2 regions of the Pseudomonas sp. HN11 genome follow, and region 1 is predicted to be linked to the other one. Evidence: predicted binding sites of a transcription regulator. Region 1 holds the regulator's gene; the other holds the start of a gene.
What was found. The regulator FliA, encoded in region 1, starts transcription of late flagellar genes. The targets are predictions, from matches to a motif close to CTAAAGTTTNNNNNNNNNNNGCCGNTAA.
Positions count from the first base shown of each region.

Region 2: the regulator FliA is predicted to act here: its motif matches at 5,016-5,043, upstream of motA (flagellar motor stator protein MotA).

Region 1 covers NZ_CP089985.1:4,477,399-4,485,051, reverse strand. The annotation lists gene flhA (flagellar biosynthesis protein FlhA) at 1-1,502, shown strand, start outside; gene flhF (flagellar biosynthesis protein FlhF) at 1,515-2,831, shown strand; gene fleN (flagellar synthesis regulator FleN) at 2,938-3,771, shown strand; gene fliA (RNA polymerase sigma factor FliA) at 3,768-4,508, shown strand; gene LVW35_RS20350 (chemotaxis response regulator CheY) at 4,677-5,051, shown strand; gene LVW35_RS20345 (protein phosphatase CheZ) at 5,070-5,858, shown strand; gene LVW35_RS20340 (chemotaxis protein CheA) at 5,870-7,653, shown strand, end outside.
Region 2 covers NZ_CP089985.1:544,346-551,998, forward strand. The annotation lists gene LVW35_RS02445 (AhpA/YtjB family protein) at 1-187, opposite strand, end outside; gene serB (phosphoserine phosphatase SerB) at 321-1,535, shown strand; gene asd (archaetidylserine decarboxylase) at 1,660-2,520, opposite strand; gene rhdA (thiosulfate sulfurtransferase) at 2,536-3,351, opposite strand; gene LVW35_RS02465 (HDOD domain-containing protein) at 3,409-4,944, opposite strand; gene motA (flagellar motor stator protein MotA) at 5,111-5,962, shown strand; gene motB (flagellar motor protein MotB) at 5,966-6,985, shown strand; gene rsgA (small ribosomal subunit biogenesis GTPase RsgA) at 7,037-7,653, opposite strand, start outside.

The sequences.
Region 1 (7,653 bases):
TCGCCGGCCTGCTGATTCTGTTCATCAACCTGATCGGCGGCATGGCCGTGGGTATCTTCCAGCACGGCATGACCTTTGGCGATGCGGGCAAGGTGTACGCGTTGCTGACCATCGGTGACGGTTTAGTGGCGCAATTGCCATCACTGTTGTTATCAACAGCGGCGGCCATCATGGTGACCCGTGCTTCGGGCTCCGAAGACATGGGCAAGCAGATCAGCCGGCAGATGTTCGCTTCGCCCAAGGCCCTGGCCGTGGCGGCGGGCATCATGGCGATCATGGGTATCGTGCCGGGCATGCCGCACGTGTCATTCCTGAGCATGGCGGCCCTGGCTGGCGGCGCTGCGTACCTGTTCTGGAAGAAGCAGAACCAGATCAAAGTCATCGCCCAGCAAGAGATCGCCCGCCAGCAGGAACTGCTGCCATCCCCGGCCCGCGCCCAGGAAACCAAGGAGCTTGGCTGGGATGACGTGACCCCGATCGACATGATTGGTCTGGAAGTGGGCTACCGCCTCATCCCATTGGTGGACCGCAACCAGGGCGGCCAATTGCTCGCGCGGATCAAGGGCGTGCGCAAGAAACTGTCCCAGGACCTGGGCTTCCTGATGCCCACCGTGCATATCCGCGACAACCTCGACCTGGCGCCGAGTGCCTACCGCCTGACCCTGATGGGCGTGATCCTGGCCGAGGCCGAGATCTACCCGGACCGCGAACTGGCGATCAACCCCGGGCAGGTGTTTGGCAGCCTCAACGGCATTACCGCCAAAGATCCGGCTTTTGGCCTGGACGCGGTGTGGATCGAAATCAGCCAGCGCAGCCAGGCGCAATCCCTGGGTTACACCGTGGTGGACGCCAGCACCGTGGTTGCGACTCACCTCAACCAGATCCTGTACAAGCACTCCCACGAGCTGATCGGCCACGAGGAAGTCCAGCAATTGATGGGTTTGCTGGGCAAAGCCTCGCCAAAACTCGCCGAAGAACTGGTGCCAGGCATTCTGTCGCTGTCGCAGTTGCTCAAGGTATTGCAGGCGTTGCTGGCCGAACAGGTGCCGGTGCGCGACATTCGCAGCATTGCCGAGGCTATCGCCAACAATGCCGCCAAGAGTCAAGATACTGCCGCGCTGGTGGCCTCGGTGCGCGTCGGATTGTCGCGTGCAATCGTGCAAAGCATTGTAGGGCTTGACTCCGAGCTGCCTGTGATCACCTTGGAACCAAGGTTGGAACAAATATTGCTCAATAGTATTCAGAAGGCAGGACAAGGCCAGGAAGAGGGGGTTCTGCTGGAGCCAAGCATGGCTGAGAAGCTGCAGCGTTCGTTGATCGACGCCGCGCAACGCCAGGAAATGCAGGGCCAACCGGTGATCCTGCTGGTGGCAGGCCCGGTCCGGGCGATGTTGTCGCGGTTTGGGCGCCTGGCAGTACCGAATTTGCACGTTTTGGCTTATCAGGAAATTCCTGACAACAAGCAAGTGACTATCGTCGCGACAGTAGGGCCCAACGGCTGAGGGTAGTGGGTTATGCAAGTGAAGCGTTTTTTCGCCGCCGATATGCGTCAGGCCATGAAACTGGTTCGTGATGAGCTGGGCGCCGACGCCGCGATTATCGGCAACCGTCGTATTGCCGGCGGTGTCGAGCTGACGGCTGCCCTGGATTACACCCCCCAGGCCCTGGCGCCGCGTGTGCCGAACATGGAACTCGAAGACGAGCTGCGCAAGACCGCTTCGCGCATCGTATCGGCCCAGGCTGAACTGAGCATGCGTGGCGACAGCGATGCCACCACCAATCGCCAATTGTTTGCCGGCCTGCCGCTGACCGCTGCGGAGCCGCTGGTGGAACCGACGTTCAAAGAACCGCCGCGTCCTGCTGCGCCAGCCCCGGCGCCTGCGGTTGACCAGCGTGTGTTCGATTCGATGCGCTTTGAACTCAACGGCCTGCGTGAACTGCTGGAAGTGCAGTTGGGCTCGCTGGCGTGGAACCAGTTGCAAGGCAGCAAGCCGCAACAGGCCAACCTGTGGCGTCGCCTGCAGCGCATCGGCCTGTCCGGCCCGTTGTCCCGCGACCTGCTGGCCCTGACCACCGAAATCGAAGAGCCTCGCCAGGCCTGGCGCATGTTGCTGGCCCACTTGGCGCGGATGATCGTCACGCCGGAAATCGAACCCCTGGAAGAGGGCGGTGTGATCGCCATGGTCGGCCCTGCCGGCATGGGTAAAACCACCACCCTGGCCAAGCTGGCCGCGCGCTACGTGCTCAAGTACGGCGCTTCGAGTATCGCGCTGGTGAGCATGGACAGCTACCGTATCGGTGCCCAGGAACAGCTCAAGACCCTGGGCCGGATCCTCAATGTGTCGGTGACCCATGTCGACCCGGGCCAGTCCCTGGCCAACGCCCTCGACCCGCTGCTGCGCAAACGCGTGGTATTGATCGATACTGCCGGCCTGCAAGCCAGCGATCCGGCGTTGCGCATGCAGCTGGAAAGCCTCGCCGGGCGTGGCATCAAGTCGAAAAATTACCTGGTGCTTGCAACCACCAGCCAGAAACAGGTTCTTACCGCTGCGTATCACAGCTACAAACGCTGCGGCCTGGCCGGTTGCATCCTCACCAAGCTCGATGAAACCGCGAGCCTGGGCGAGGTGCTGAGCCTGGCCATCAGTCATGAATTGCCGGTCGCCTACCTGACCGACGGGCCGCGGATCCCGGATGATCTGCATCTGCCGCGCCGTCATCAGTTGGTCAGCCGTGCAGTCAGCGTGCAAATGCAAGACGAGCCTAGCGAGGAAGCGATGGCCGATATGTTCGCCGACCTGTACCACAACCCGGCGAAGCGGGTAGGTTGAGGGCGGCATGAACACCGTGAAATGTATCTACATCGATGGTCTGCAAGCGATTCACGCGGCCAAGCCATGTAGCCTGCGTCTAAGCAAGACAAGGTAAAGAAATAAAATGGGCAGCATGCATCCCGTACAGGTGATCGCGGTGACCGGCGGCAAAGGTGGCGTCGGGAAAACTAACGTGTCAGTGAATTTGTCCCTGGCCCTGGCAGAGCTTGGCCGTCGCGTCATGCTGCTGGATGCTGACCTGGGGCTGGCGAACGTCGACGTTCTGCTGGGGCTGACGCCCAAACATACACTTGCCGATGTGATCGAAGGCCGCTGTGAGCTGCGCGATGTGCTGCTGCAGGGCCCCGGTGGCATCCGCATCGTGCCGGCCGCCTCCGGCACCCAGAGCATGGTGCACCTGAGCCCGGCGCAGCATGCCGGCCTGATCCAGGCCTTCAGTGATATCGGCGACAACCTCGACGTGCTGGTGATCGACACCGCCGCCGGGATTGGCGAGTCCGTGGTCAGCTTCGTGCGCGCCGCGCAGGAAGTGTTGCTGGTGGTCTGCGATGAACCCACCTCGATCACCGACGCCTACGCCCTGATCAAACTGCTTAACCGTGATTACGGCATGAACCGCTTCCGCGTCCTGGCCAACATGGCCCAGAGCCCGCAGGAAGGGCGCAACCTGTTCGCCAAGTTGACCAAGGTCACGGATCGCTTCCTCGATGTCGCCTTACAATACGTCGGCGCAGTTCCCTACGACGAGTGTGTGCGCAAGGCTGTGCAAAAGCAGCGTGCAGTCTACGAAGCGTTCCCTCGTTCCAAATGCGCACTGGCGTTCAAGGCTATTGCCCAGAAGGTCGATACCTGGCCGTTGCCCGCCAACCCGCGGGGGCATCTGGAGTTTTTCGTCGAGCGATTGGTGCATCAGACGAGCGCAGGACCCGTGCTATGACAGCGACTGGCTACAACGCGTACAAGAAGTCTGCCCGTGACAGTCAGGGCGAGTTGATCGAGCGCTACGCGCCCTTGGTCAAGCGCATTGCCTATCACCTGCTGGCACGTCTGCCCGCCAGCGTCCAGGTCGAAGACTTGATCCAGGCGGGTATGATCGGCCTGCTCGAAGTGTCGACCAAATACGACGCGAGCAAGGGTGCGAGTTTCGAGACGTATGCGGGTATCCGCATACGTGGCGCAATGCTCGATGAGGTGCGTAAAGGTGACTGGGCGCCGCGCTCGGTGCATCGCAATACGCGCATGGTCAGTGACGCAATTCGCGCAATTGAAGCAAAAACCGGTCGCGACGCTAAAGATCACGAAGTTGCGGCCGAACTCCAATTGAGTCTCGACGATTACTACGGGATTTTGAACGATACCTTGGGCAGTCGCCTGTTCAGTTTCGACGACCTGCTGCAGGACGGCGAACACGAAGGGCTGCACGAGGACGGCGCGAGCGCTCATATGGAGCCATCGCGTGACCTGGAAGATGAGCGTTTCCAGGGGGCGTTGGCGGACGCGATTGCCAATTTGCCGGAGCGTGAGCGACTGGTGTTGGCGCTGTACTACGACGAAGAGCTGAACCTCAAGGAAATCGGTGAGGTCCTGGGGGTCAGCGAGTCGCGGGTCAGCCAGTTGCACAGCCAGTGCGCAGCCCGCTTGCGGGGGCGTTTGGGAGAGTGGCGAGCGCGCTGACAGGCAGTGTGGGGACACTGCAGACGAAACCGCGAGGGCAACCAGCCTTCGCGGGTTAGGCCCGTGGTGCCCCTGGCAGTCCTTTTTGTGTAATGCCTGTTGATTGAAATGGCGCGTCCAGGTGCTGGGCGCGTTTAAGACTGCTTGGAGGTCGAATTGGACAAGAACATGAAAATCCTCATCGTTGATGACTTCTCAACGATGCGGCGGATCATAAAAAACCTGTTGCGTGACCTTGGGTTCACTAACACGGTCGAGGCGGATGACGGCATTACGGCGATTCCGATCCTCAACAGCGGGAGCATCGACTTTCTGGTAACAGACTGGAACATGCCGGGCATGACCGGTATCGACTTGCTGCGCCACGTGCGCGCCGACGAAAAACTGCGCAGCCTGCCTGTGCTGATGGTAACCGCCGAAGCCAAGCGTGAGCAGATCATCGAAGCCGCCCAAGCGGGGGTCAACGGTTACGTGGTCAAACCATTCACTGCATTGGCCTTGAAAGAGAAGATCGAAAAAATCTTCGAACGCATCCACGGCTAATGCCATCGCGGGGGAGCTATGGAGCATAAAGAAACGTCACAGGGAGACTTTGAGTCGACCCTGAAAAAGCATGCTCACCAGTTGGTCGACAGCCTTGAAAAAGGCCAGTTCGGCGACGCGGTGCAGTTGATCCATGAGCTCAACCAGACCCGTGACCGCGGCCTGTATCAGGAAGTGGGCAAGCTCACACGCGAGCTGCACAGTGCGATCGTCAATTTCCAGATTGACCCACATATGCCCCAGGCCGAAGAAATTTCGCAAATCACCGACGCCACCGAACGCCTGTCCTATGTGGTCAGGCTGACTGAGGCGGCGGCCAACCGCACCATGGACCTGGTGGAAAACGCCACGCCCCTGGTCAACGGTATGGCCAACGAAGCCCAGGCCCTGAGCAACGACTGGGGGCGTTTCATGCGCCGCGAAGTGGGCGCTGAAGAGTTTCGTGAATTGGCGCGTCGGGTCGAAGGGTTCTTGTCACGCAGCGAGCAGGAAAACCGTACGGTTTCCAGCAACCTCAACGACATTCTGCTCGCCCAGGATTACCAGGACCTCACCGGCCAGGTGATCAAGCGTGTGACCCAGTTGGTCACCGAAGTGGAAAGCAACTTGCTCAAATTGGTGCTTATGGCAGGCCAGGTAGACCGTTTTGCCGGTATCGAACATGACCGCGAAGCGATCCTCTCGGAAAAAGATCCACAAAAACATCTCGCCAAGGGTGAAGGTCCGCAGATTCATGCCGATAAACGTGAAGACGTTGTATCGGGTCAAGATGATGTCGATGACCTGTTATCCAGTTTAGGCTTCTAAGGAGCACCCACATGAGCTTCGGCGCCGATGAAGAAATCCTTCAGGATTTCCTTGTAGAGGCCGGCGAAATTTTAGAGCAGTTGTCCGAGCAACTGGTCGAGCTGGAAAGCCGACCGGATGATGCGAACCTGCTCAATGCAATTTTTCGCGGTTTTCACACTGTAAAAGGGGGCGCCGGCTTCCTCCAGCTCCATGAGCTGGTGGAGTGCTGCCACATCGCCGAGAACGTGTTCGACATCCTGCGCAAGGGTGAGCGTCATGTTGATTCGGAATTGATGGACGTGATTCTCGAAGCACTGGATGCGGTCAATGGCATGTTCAGCGAAGTCCGCGAACGTGCCCCGATCACTGCCGCCACGCCGGAACTGCTGGCAGCCCTGGCGCGTTACGCAGAGCCTGCCGATTTGTCGGCGGCGCCGGTGGCTGAAGCTGCGCCGGAACCTGTGGCAGAGCCCGAAGCGGATGTAACCGACAGCGAGTTCGAACAACTGCTCAACTCCCTCAGTGCCGTGAAGGCCGAGGCCGAGGCACCTGCGGCGCCCGTCGCCGCGCCAACCAGCGAAGACATCACCGACGCTGAGTTCGAATCCCTGCTCGATCAATTGCACGGCAAAGGCCAGTTTGCGGCCGACGCCGTCGTGCCGACCGCTGCGCCAGTCGCGCCGGCAGCCAACGCCAACGCCAGTACCGACATTACCGACGACGAATTCGAAGCACTGCTCGACCAACTGCACGGCAAGGGCACCTTCGTGGCCGACGCGTTGCCGGAAGTCGCCGCCACGGCCGCAGCGCCTGCCGCCGCCAATGCAGCACCGGCTGGCGATGGTTTGATCTCCGATCACGAGTTCGAATCGTTGCTGGACGAATTGCACGGCAAGGGCAAGTTCAGCGAAGTGGCCCCGGCCGCAGCGGCTGCGACCGCAGCACCGGTTGCCGCCAAAGCCGCAGCGCCGGTACCGGCCGCCAAGCCTGCACCCGCTCCAGCTGCCGCCCCTGCGCCGGCGCGTGCCGCTGCAGCGCCGGTAGCCGAGAAACCGGCCAGTGAAGCCGAAACCACCGTGCGGGTTGATACCGCACGCCTGGACGACATCATGAACATGGTCGGCGAACTGGTATTGGTGCGTAACCGCCTGGTGCGCCTGGGCCTGAGCAGCGGCGATGAAGCCATGCAAAAGGCGGTGTCCAACCTTGACGTGGTGACTGCCGACCTGCAAACCGCTGTGATGAAAACGCGGATGCAGCCGATCAAGAAAGTCTTCGGCCGCTTCCCGCGCCTGGTTCGCGACTTGGCGCGCCAGTTGAAGAAAGAGATCAACCTGGAACTGGTGGGTGAAGAAACCGACCTCGACAAAAACCTTGTCGAGGCCCTGGCCGACCCGCTGGTCCACTTGGTGCGCAATGCCGTCGACCACGGCGTCGAAACCCCGGAAGAGCGCGAAGCCTCGGGCAAGTCCCGTGGCGGCAAGGTGATCCTGGCGGCGGAGCAAGAAGGCGACCACATCCTGCTGTCGATCACCGATGACGGCAAAGGCATGGACCCGACCATCCTGCGCAACATCGCGGTCAAGCGTGGTGTGATGGACAAGGACGCCGCCGACCGCCTGACCGACACCGAGTGCTACAACCTGATCTTCGCTCCGGGCTTCTCGACCAAGACCGAGATTTCCGACGTGTCCGGCCGTGGCGTCGGCATGGACGTGGTGAAGACCAAGATCAGCCAGCTCAACGGCTCGATCAACATCTACTCGACCAAGGGCCAAGGCTCGAAGATCGTCATCAAGGTGCCGTTGACCCT
Region 2 (7,653 bases), 2.3 Mb from region 1:
CGGCTTGCTCGTGCATGGCCTGTTTGAACTGCAAACCCATCACGCAGGCGTAGATCACCAGGGCCAGGGCGACCAGGATCACGTTATGGCTGGCGATGCGTAATGCGATCGGTACACGGCGGTGGCGCAGTGCCCGGAAGATCAGCAGGAAGAAATTATCGGTTTTTACTGGCGTGGGCCGGTTCACTTGCGCTCGGCTCTTGGTCCGTGAAGTTGACGCGCAGTATAGCGACAGCCCTAGGACCGGCAAAGCGCTGGCTGTGCCCGATGGTCACTGAAAGTGGGTAGAATGCGGTTTTTTTCCAGCCTGGGGGTGCGCCTTGCGCGAAATTGTCCTGATTAACATCACTGGTGAAGACCGCCCGGGTCTTACTGCGGCTATTACGGGTGTTCTGGCTCAGGGTGGTGTGAACATTCTCGACATCGGCCAGGCGGTGATCCACGACACCCTGTCGTTCGGCATCCTGGTTGAGATTCCGAGCACTGAGCAGGCGTCTTCGGTGCTCAAGGACATCCTGTTTACGGCGTACAAGCTGGATCAGCAGGTGCGTTTCACCCCAGTGTCGGAAGAGGACTACCAGCAGTGGGTCGCCGGCCAGGGCAAGAAACGCCACATCGTGACGCTGCTGACCCGCAAGGTCACCGCTGAGCAGCTGCAGCGCGTCAGCTCCATCACTGCGCAATATGGCCTGAATATCGACCATATCGACCGTCTGTCGGGTCGCATGCCGCTGGACACCCCGGCCGACAAAGGCAAGGGTTGCATCGAGTTCTCCGTGCGCGGTGAGCCGGCTGACCCGCAAGCGCTGCGCGCCGAGTTCCTCAGCGTGGCCCAGGAGCTGAATGTCGATATCGCGTTCCAGGAAGACTCACTGTTCCGCCGTAACCGCCGCCTGGCGGTGTTCGACATGGACTCCACACTGATCGAAGCGGAAGTCATCGACGAATTGGCCAAGGCGGCCGGCGTGGGCGAACAGGTTTCCGAGATCACCGAACGCGCCATGGCCGGTGAGCTCGACTTTCGCGCCAGCTTCAAGGAGCGCCTCGCGCTGCTTAAAGGCCTGGACGTCAGCGTGCTGGACGCCATCGGCGCCTCCCTGCGCCTGACTGAAGGCGCCGAAACCCTGTTCGCTGAACTCAAGCGCCTGGGCTACAAAACCGCCATCCTGTCCGGCGGCTTCACCTACTTCGCCAAGCAATTGCAGGCCAGGCTGGGCATCGACTACGTGTTCGCCAACGAGCTGGAAGTGGTGGATGGCAAGGTGACCGGTGTGGCGGTTGAGCCGATTGTCGACGCACAGCGCAAGGCAGATCTGCTCAAAGAATTGGCGCACAAGGAAGGGTTGCGCCTGGAGCAGACCATTGCGGTCGGCGACGGTGCGAATGACTTGCCGATGCTGGCGATTGCCGGGTTGGGGGTCGCGTTCCGTGCCAAGCCGTTGGTGAAGCAGTCGGCCAAGCAGGCGATTTCGACGCTGGGGTTGGATGGGGTGCTGTATCTGCTGGGCTTCCGCGATCGCGATGGCCAGCTGTAACTGAATAAATGCGTTAAAAAATTGTGGGAGCGGGCTTGCTCGCGAAAGCGGTGGGCCAGTCAACATCAATGTTTGCTGGGCCGACGTCTTCGCGAGCAAGCCCGCTCCTACATTGGGTTTTGCTTTAGGCTTTTGGCAGTGCGATGCCCTGGCCCATCTGCACCGGCGAACCTGCAACCAATGCTTCAGCCCACTTCACCTGTTCCGGCCCAAACAGCACGATCGCGGTCGAGCCCAGTTTGAAGCGACCCAGCTCCGCACCTTTCTCCAAATGGATCGGTGCACGCGCAGCTTCGTCATAACGGAACGTCTTCAGTTCACGCTTCGGCGGCGTCACCAGCCCAGCCCACACGGTTTCAACCGACGCCACAATCATCGCGCCCACCAACACCACCGCCATCGGGCCGCGTTCAGTATCGAAGATGCAGGCAACGCGCTCGTTACGCGCAAACAACTCAGGCACGTTTTCAGCGGTGGTCTGGTTGACCGAGAAGATGCGGCCCGGGATATAGACCATTTCGCGCAGCGTGCCGGCCAGTGGCATGTGCACCCGGTGGTAGTCCTTCGGCGACAGGTAGATGGTGGCGAAGTCTCCGCCCATGAACGGCGCGGCTACGGCCGAGTCGCCTCCCAGCAGTTCCAGCACGCTGAAACTATGGCCCTTGGCCTGGAACACTCGGCCATGCTCGATCGGGCCCAACTGGCTGACAGCACCATCGGCTGGGCTCAACACCGCGCCTGGGGTTTGATCCAGTGGGCGCGCGCCGTCTTTGAGGGCGCGGGTGAAGAAGGCGTTGAAGTGCTCGTAGGCGGTCACGTCTTCAACCAGGGCCTGGGACATGTCCACTTGATAGCGCTTGGCGAACCAGGTGGTGAAGGCATTCTTGAACCAACGCACGCGGCATTCGGCGATGCAGCCGGCCAAACGCGACAGCAAGTGGTGCGGCAGCAAGTACTGGCTGAGGATAAACAACTGCTTTTTCATAACTGTCCTTAAACCTTAAATCTCGACGGGGGTGTCGGGGTGGTTGCCCCATTCGCCCCAGGAACCGGCATAACCTTTGACTCGTGGATAACCGAGCGCCTTGGCCACCAGGTAGGTGAAGCCAGAGCGGTGGTGAGTCTGGCAGTGGGTGATGATTTCTTTGTCCTTGGTCAGCCCGAGGTCTTCGAGGATCTGCGGCATGTCGCGGCGGATGCGCAGGCTGCGCGCCTTGTCCATTCCGGCGGTCCATTCGAAGTTCACCGCGCCGGGGATGTGCCCGCCTTTGGCTGCGAGCACCTTTTCGCCGGAATATTCCAGCGGACCGCGCGCGTCCCAGATGCCCAGGTCGGCAGCGCCCAGGCGGCTTTGCAGGTATTCACGGGTGGCGGTTGGGCTGTCGTGCAGCGTGAGGTCGACCGGGCCGCCGACGGGGGCGGGAGCTTCGGTCGAGAGCGGGTGCTTCTCTTCCAGCCAGGCCAGCAGGCCGCCGTCGAGGTAGTGATATTTCTGGTGGCCGATCACGTCGAGCATCCAGATGAACCGCCCGGCCCAGCCACCGCCTTCGTCGTCGTAGACCACGTAGGTCGCGTCCGGGGTGTGGCCCAGTTCTCCGAACAGTTTTTCCAGGTCCGCCTTGTTGGGCAGCAGTCCGGGTGCCGGCGGCTGACCCAGTTGGGTGCGCTTGGGGTCAACGAAATGCGCGCCGGGGATATGCCCTTCGGCGTAGCGGGCGGCACTGGTGAGGTCCACCAGTATCAGGTGTTCGGCATCGAGGCGACCAAGCAGGTCGCTGGATTCGATCACCAGCGGCAAGCCAGAGAAGTCAGGCATGTGAGGTCTCCTGGGCACAAATGTTGGCGATAAAAGATGGCGATTGTAGCGCAAGCATCAGGCGCTGCGGTTGGTAAAGCAGTGCAGGGCTTTCTCGATGCATTGGGCAGTTTTGCCGAAGGCCTGCACGGTGGTTTCCGAGAACGGCCCGCCGCCCTGGTCGGCCACCATCAGCATCACCACCTTGCCATTACAGCTCAAGGAGCGCAGCAACAGGTGTTCGCCGGTGAACAGGCGGCGCAGGATCGGCGGCAGCAAAGCCGAAAACTGCGCGTGGTTTTCAGGGTTGAGGCGTACTTGGGCGGACTTTTCCAGCAAGCGCTGCAGCAACGTACTGTTGACCACATCCAGGCTCAAATTGGCCGCATCCTTCGGCAGGCCATCAGCCTGGTGCACACGCAAGGTGCTCATGGCGCGGTCAGCCATCAACAACATGACCCGCTGCATACCACTGGCCACCAGGGCCTCCTTGGCGCAGGTGGTCAAGTGCATGGCGTTGGCAAAGCGGCTCGGCTCTACCAGCAGCTCGGTGCAGCGCTTGCGCCACACGGCCAGAGCCTCGGCAGTGGGCGGCGGCGCTGGGAGCAGGCCGCGATGAATCTTCTGTACATGCCACGGCCAGATCAGCGACAGCGCCGGGTGCCAGAGGTCGGGCATCAAGGCGGTGCGGGCGCTGGTGACAGCCTGTTGGTGGACCAGTTGCTGCACCTCGCCCAAAGGCTGTTGCAGGTACAGCGCAGTGAGCAATTGCCAGCGTTCGGTATGCGGGCAGGTCCAGGACTCCTGGGCCGACATCGCCAGGCCGTTGGCCAGCAGCACGGTGTTGGCCGGCTGGTTCAACCAGCGGCGCAGATTGGGTTCGGCGTCGAGCAGTTGCTGGTGGCGCAATGGGTCGTCTTCGCGGGCGATGTGCAGCGCCTTGACCAGCAAGCGTTGCTCGCTCATCAGCAACGTGTAGCCCTGGGACACCCAGATCGGCAGGTGCCAGGCTTCGGTCAAGCCAACACATAGATCAAGCAAGCGTACGCCGAACAATTCCTGCTCGACCAGGCGCGCTGCTTGGCCCTTGTGGATAACCCGCAGCTCCCATTCTTCGAGGAGCTTGGGGTAGGCGACCGCCATCGGCCACAACGGCGACAGAAACAGCAGGCTGCCCCAGTGGATGTCCTGCCACAGTCGCGCCAGGCGGCTGCCGAACAAGCCGTTGGCTTGTTGCGACGCGTGCTGGCTAATCAGTAACAGTTGGCGTAGCGCCACGGGGATCTCGTTGGCCGGCACCGAGGGCAGGCGCGCCAGCAACTCTTCAGCGCGCTTGAGGCCCAGGCGGTTGAGCGCCACTTCGAGGTTTTCCGCCGGTTCCGCCAGGCTGCCATGGGTATGGCTGTTGGCCTCGCGCATCACGCTGAGCACGAGCGCCGGGCTGCTTTGCATCAGCTCGGCAATATCTCGCAATGAACTGCGACTGTCGCGGATGCCTTTGCACACACGGTCGTGGCTGGCCTGGGGCACAGGCAGCAGCACATCGTCCAGGCGCTTGATCCAAGCGGCGAGAGAGTTGGGTTTTGCACTTGGGACTGTCGTTTCATTAGCCATGATAGGGGCGCGATCATCACTTGCGGTCTACACGCCCGGAGCGGGCCGAACTGGCTTTTCGCCTTAACGGGCTATAGTCTGGCGCAGTTTTGCCGATAAGTAGAACAAGAGTTTTCTGCTACACCCAATATGTCCATGAACCCGACGGCGCAAGTACTCATCCCCTATGGCTAAAATTATCGGCATCATCGTCGTCATCGCAAGCGTGCTCGGTGGCTACGTCCTGTCCCACGGTAAAATTGCTGCGTTGATCCAGCCCTTCGAAGTGCTGATCATCGGTGGTGCGGCGTTCGGTGCATTCTTGCAGGCAAACCCCGGCTACATGACCATGCACGTGGTCAAAAAGTCGCTGGGCATGTTCGGTTCGCGCTTTACTCACACCTTCTATCTTGAGGTGCTGGGCCTGGTCTATGAGATCCTCAACAAGAGCCGCCGCGAAGGCATGATGGCCATCGAGGCCGACATCGAAGACGCCGCTGCCAGCCCGATTTTCGCCAAGTACCCGGCCGTGCTCAAAGATGAGCGCATGACCGCCTATATCTGTGACTACCTGCGCATCATGTCCTCCGGCAACATGGCCCCCCATGAGCTGGAAGGCCTGTTCGACATGGAGTTGTTCAGCCTTAAGGAAGAGCTGGAGCATCCGTCCCACGCTGTGACCGGCATCGCTGACGGTATGCCGGGTTTCGGTATCGTCGCGGCGGTACTCGGTATCGTGGTGACCATGGCTTCCCTGGGCGAGGGCGACCAAGCCGCCATCGGCATGCACGTAGGTGCGGCGCTCGTCGGTACATTCTTCGGTATTCTCGCGGCCTACGGCTTCTTCGGCCCGCTGGCCACCTCTTTGGCCCATGACGCCAAGGAAGAAATCAACCTGTACGAATCGATCAAGGCCAGCCTGGTCGCCTCCGCTTCCGGCATGCCGCCGTCGCTGGCCGTGGAGTTCGGTCGCAAGGTGCTGTATCCGAAACATCGCCCAAGCTTCGCCGAGCTGGAACAAGCGGTGCGCGGTCGCTAAGCCATGGAAAACAACCAGCCGATAATCATCAAGCGCGTCAAGCGCTTCGCTGCGGGGCACCATGGCGGCGCCTGGAAAATCGCCTTCGCCGACTTTGCGACGGCGATGATGGCGTTCTTCCTGGTGTTGTGGCTGATGTCCACCGCCACGCCGGAACAGAAGATCGCCATCGCCGGTTACTTCAAAGACCCGATTGGCTTCTCGGAAAGCGGCACGCCCTTCGTGATCGACCTGGGCGGCTCGCCGCAACTGGCGCCTGAGCGCACCATCAACCCGGAAATCAAGACCGAGTCGCCTCAGGAGAAAATCCCGATCGAGCGCGACACCGTCGAGTCCATGGCCGAACAGGTCGAACAGGAGCGCCTTGAGTTGCTGCTGCAAGAGCTGCAGACCAAAGTCGAAGAAAACCCGCAACTGCTGAAATTCAAGGATCAGATCTCCTTCGAGATCACGCCGGAAGGCTTGCGCATCCAGATCACCGACGCCGCCAACCGGCCGATGTTCGACTCCGGCAGTGCACGCTTGAAGCCGTACTTTGAAGACATCCTGCTGGCCATGGCCGACACCATCAAGGCGGTGCCGAACAAGATCAGTATCAGCGGCCACACCGACGCCAAGCCTTATGCGGGCCAGGGTGACTTCGGCAACTGGGAACTCTCGGCCAACCGCGCCAACGCTGCGCGCCGTGCGCTGGTGGCCGGCAGCTACCCAGACCCGCAAGTCGCGCGCGTGGTGGGGTTTGCGTCGTCGCAGCTGTTTGACCATCAAGACCCGTTCAACCCGGTCAACCGCCGGATCGACATCGTGGTGCTGACCAAAAAGGCTCAGCGTGCGATTGAAGGCGATCAACCGCCGGCGCCGCAACCCACTCCAGGCGCAGGCGCGCCGGGTGAGGTGCCGGCTGATCCGAACGCGATTCCACCCGGGCAGGAGCCTTTGCCGGCACATGAACTGCGCCAGAAGCTGAACCTGTTTGATGAGGGTGGGGTAAAGGATCCTACGGTGCCTGGGACGGGGTCCTAGGCTTCACATACAATAAGGCCGCGATGATCGCGGCCTTATTGTATCTGCGGTTTAGTAACTGCTTTCGGGCAAGCTTGCAATGATCGACCGATAGCTGTTCATCCGCTGCTGCTGCACACGCCCATCCTCCAGCGCCTTGAGCAACGCACAGCCCGGCTCGCGGTCGTGTTTGCAGTCGCGGAAGCGGCAGGTGCCGATCAGGTCATTGAATTCGATGAAGCCCGCTTCCACATCGCTGCGGCTGACGTGGCCGAGGCCGAATTCGCGGATGCCTGGGGAGTCGATCAGCTCACCGCCGCCGGGGAAGTGGAACAACCGCGCGGTGGTCGTGGTGTGGGTGCCCTGGCCGGACAGTTCCGACAGCGGGCCTACGCGGGTGCCAACTTCCGGCAGCAGGCTGTTGACCAGCGAGGATTTGCCCACGCCCGACTGGCCGACGAACACACTGATGCGCCCGTCCAACTGCTGTTGCAGCTGTTCCATGCCGTTTCCGTGATGGGCCGAGACTTCCAGCACCGGATAACCCAGTGTGCGGTACACCGCCAGCAAGGCATTCAGCGCCGGGGCGTTCTGCTCGTCGATCAGGTCGAATTTGTTCAGCAGCAACAACGGGCGAATACCGGCATGCTCGGCGGCTACCAGGTAGCGGTCGATCAAGTTGGCATGCG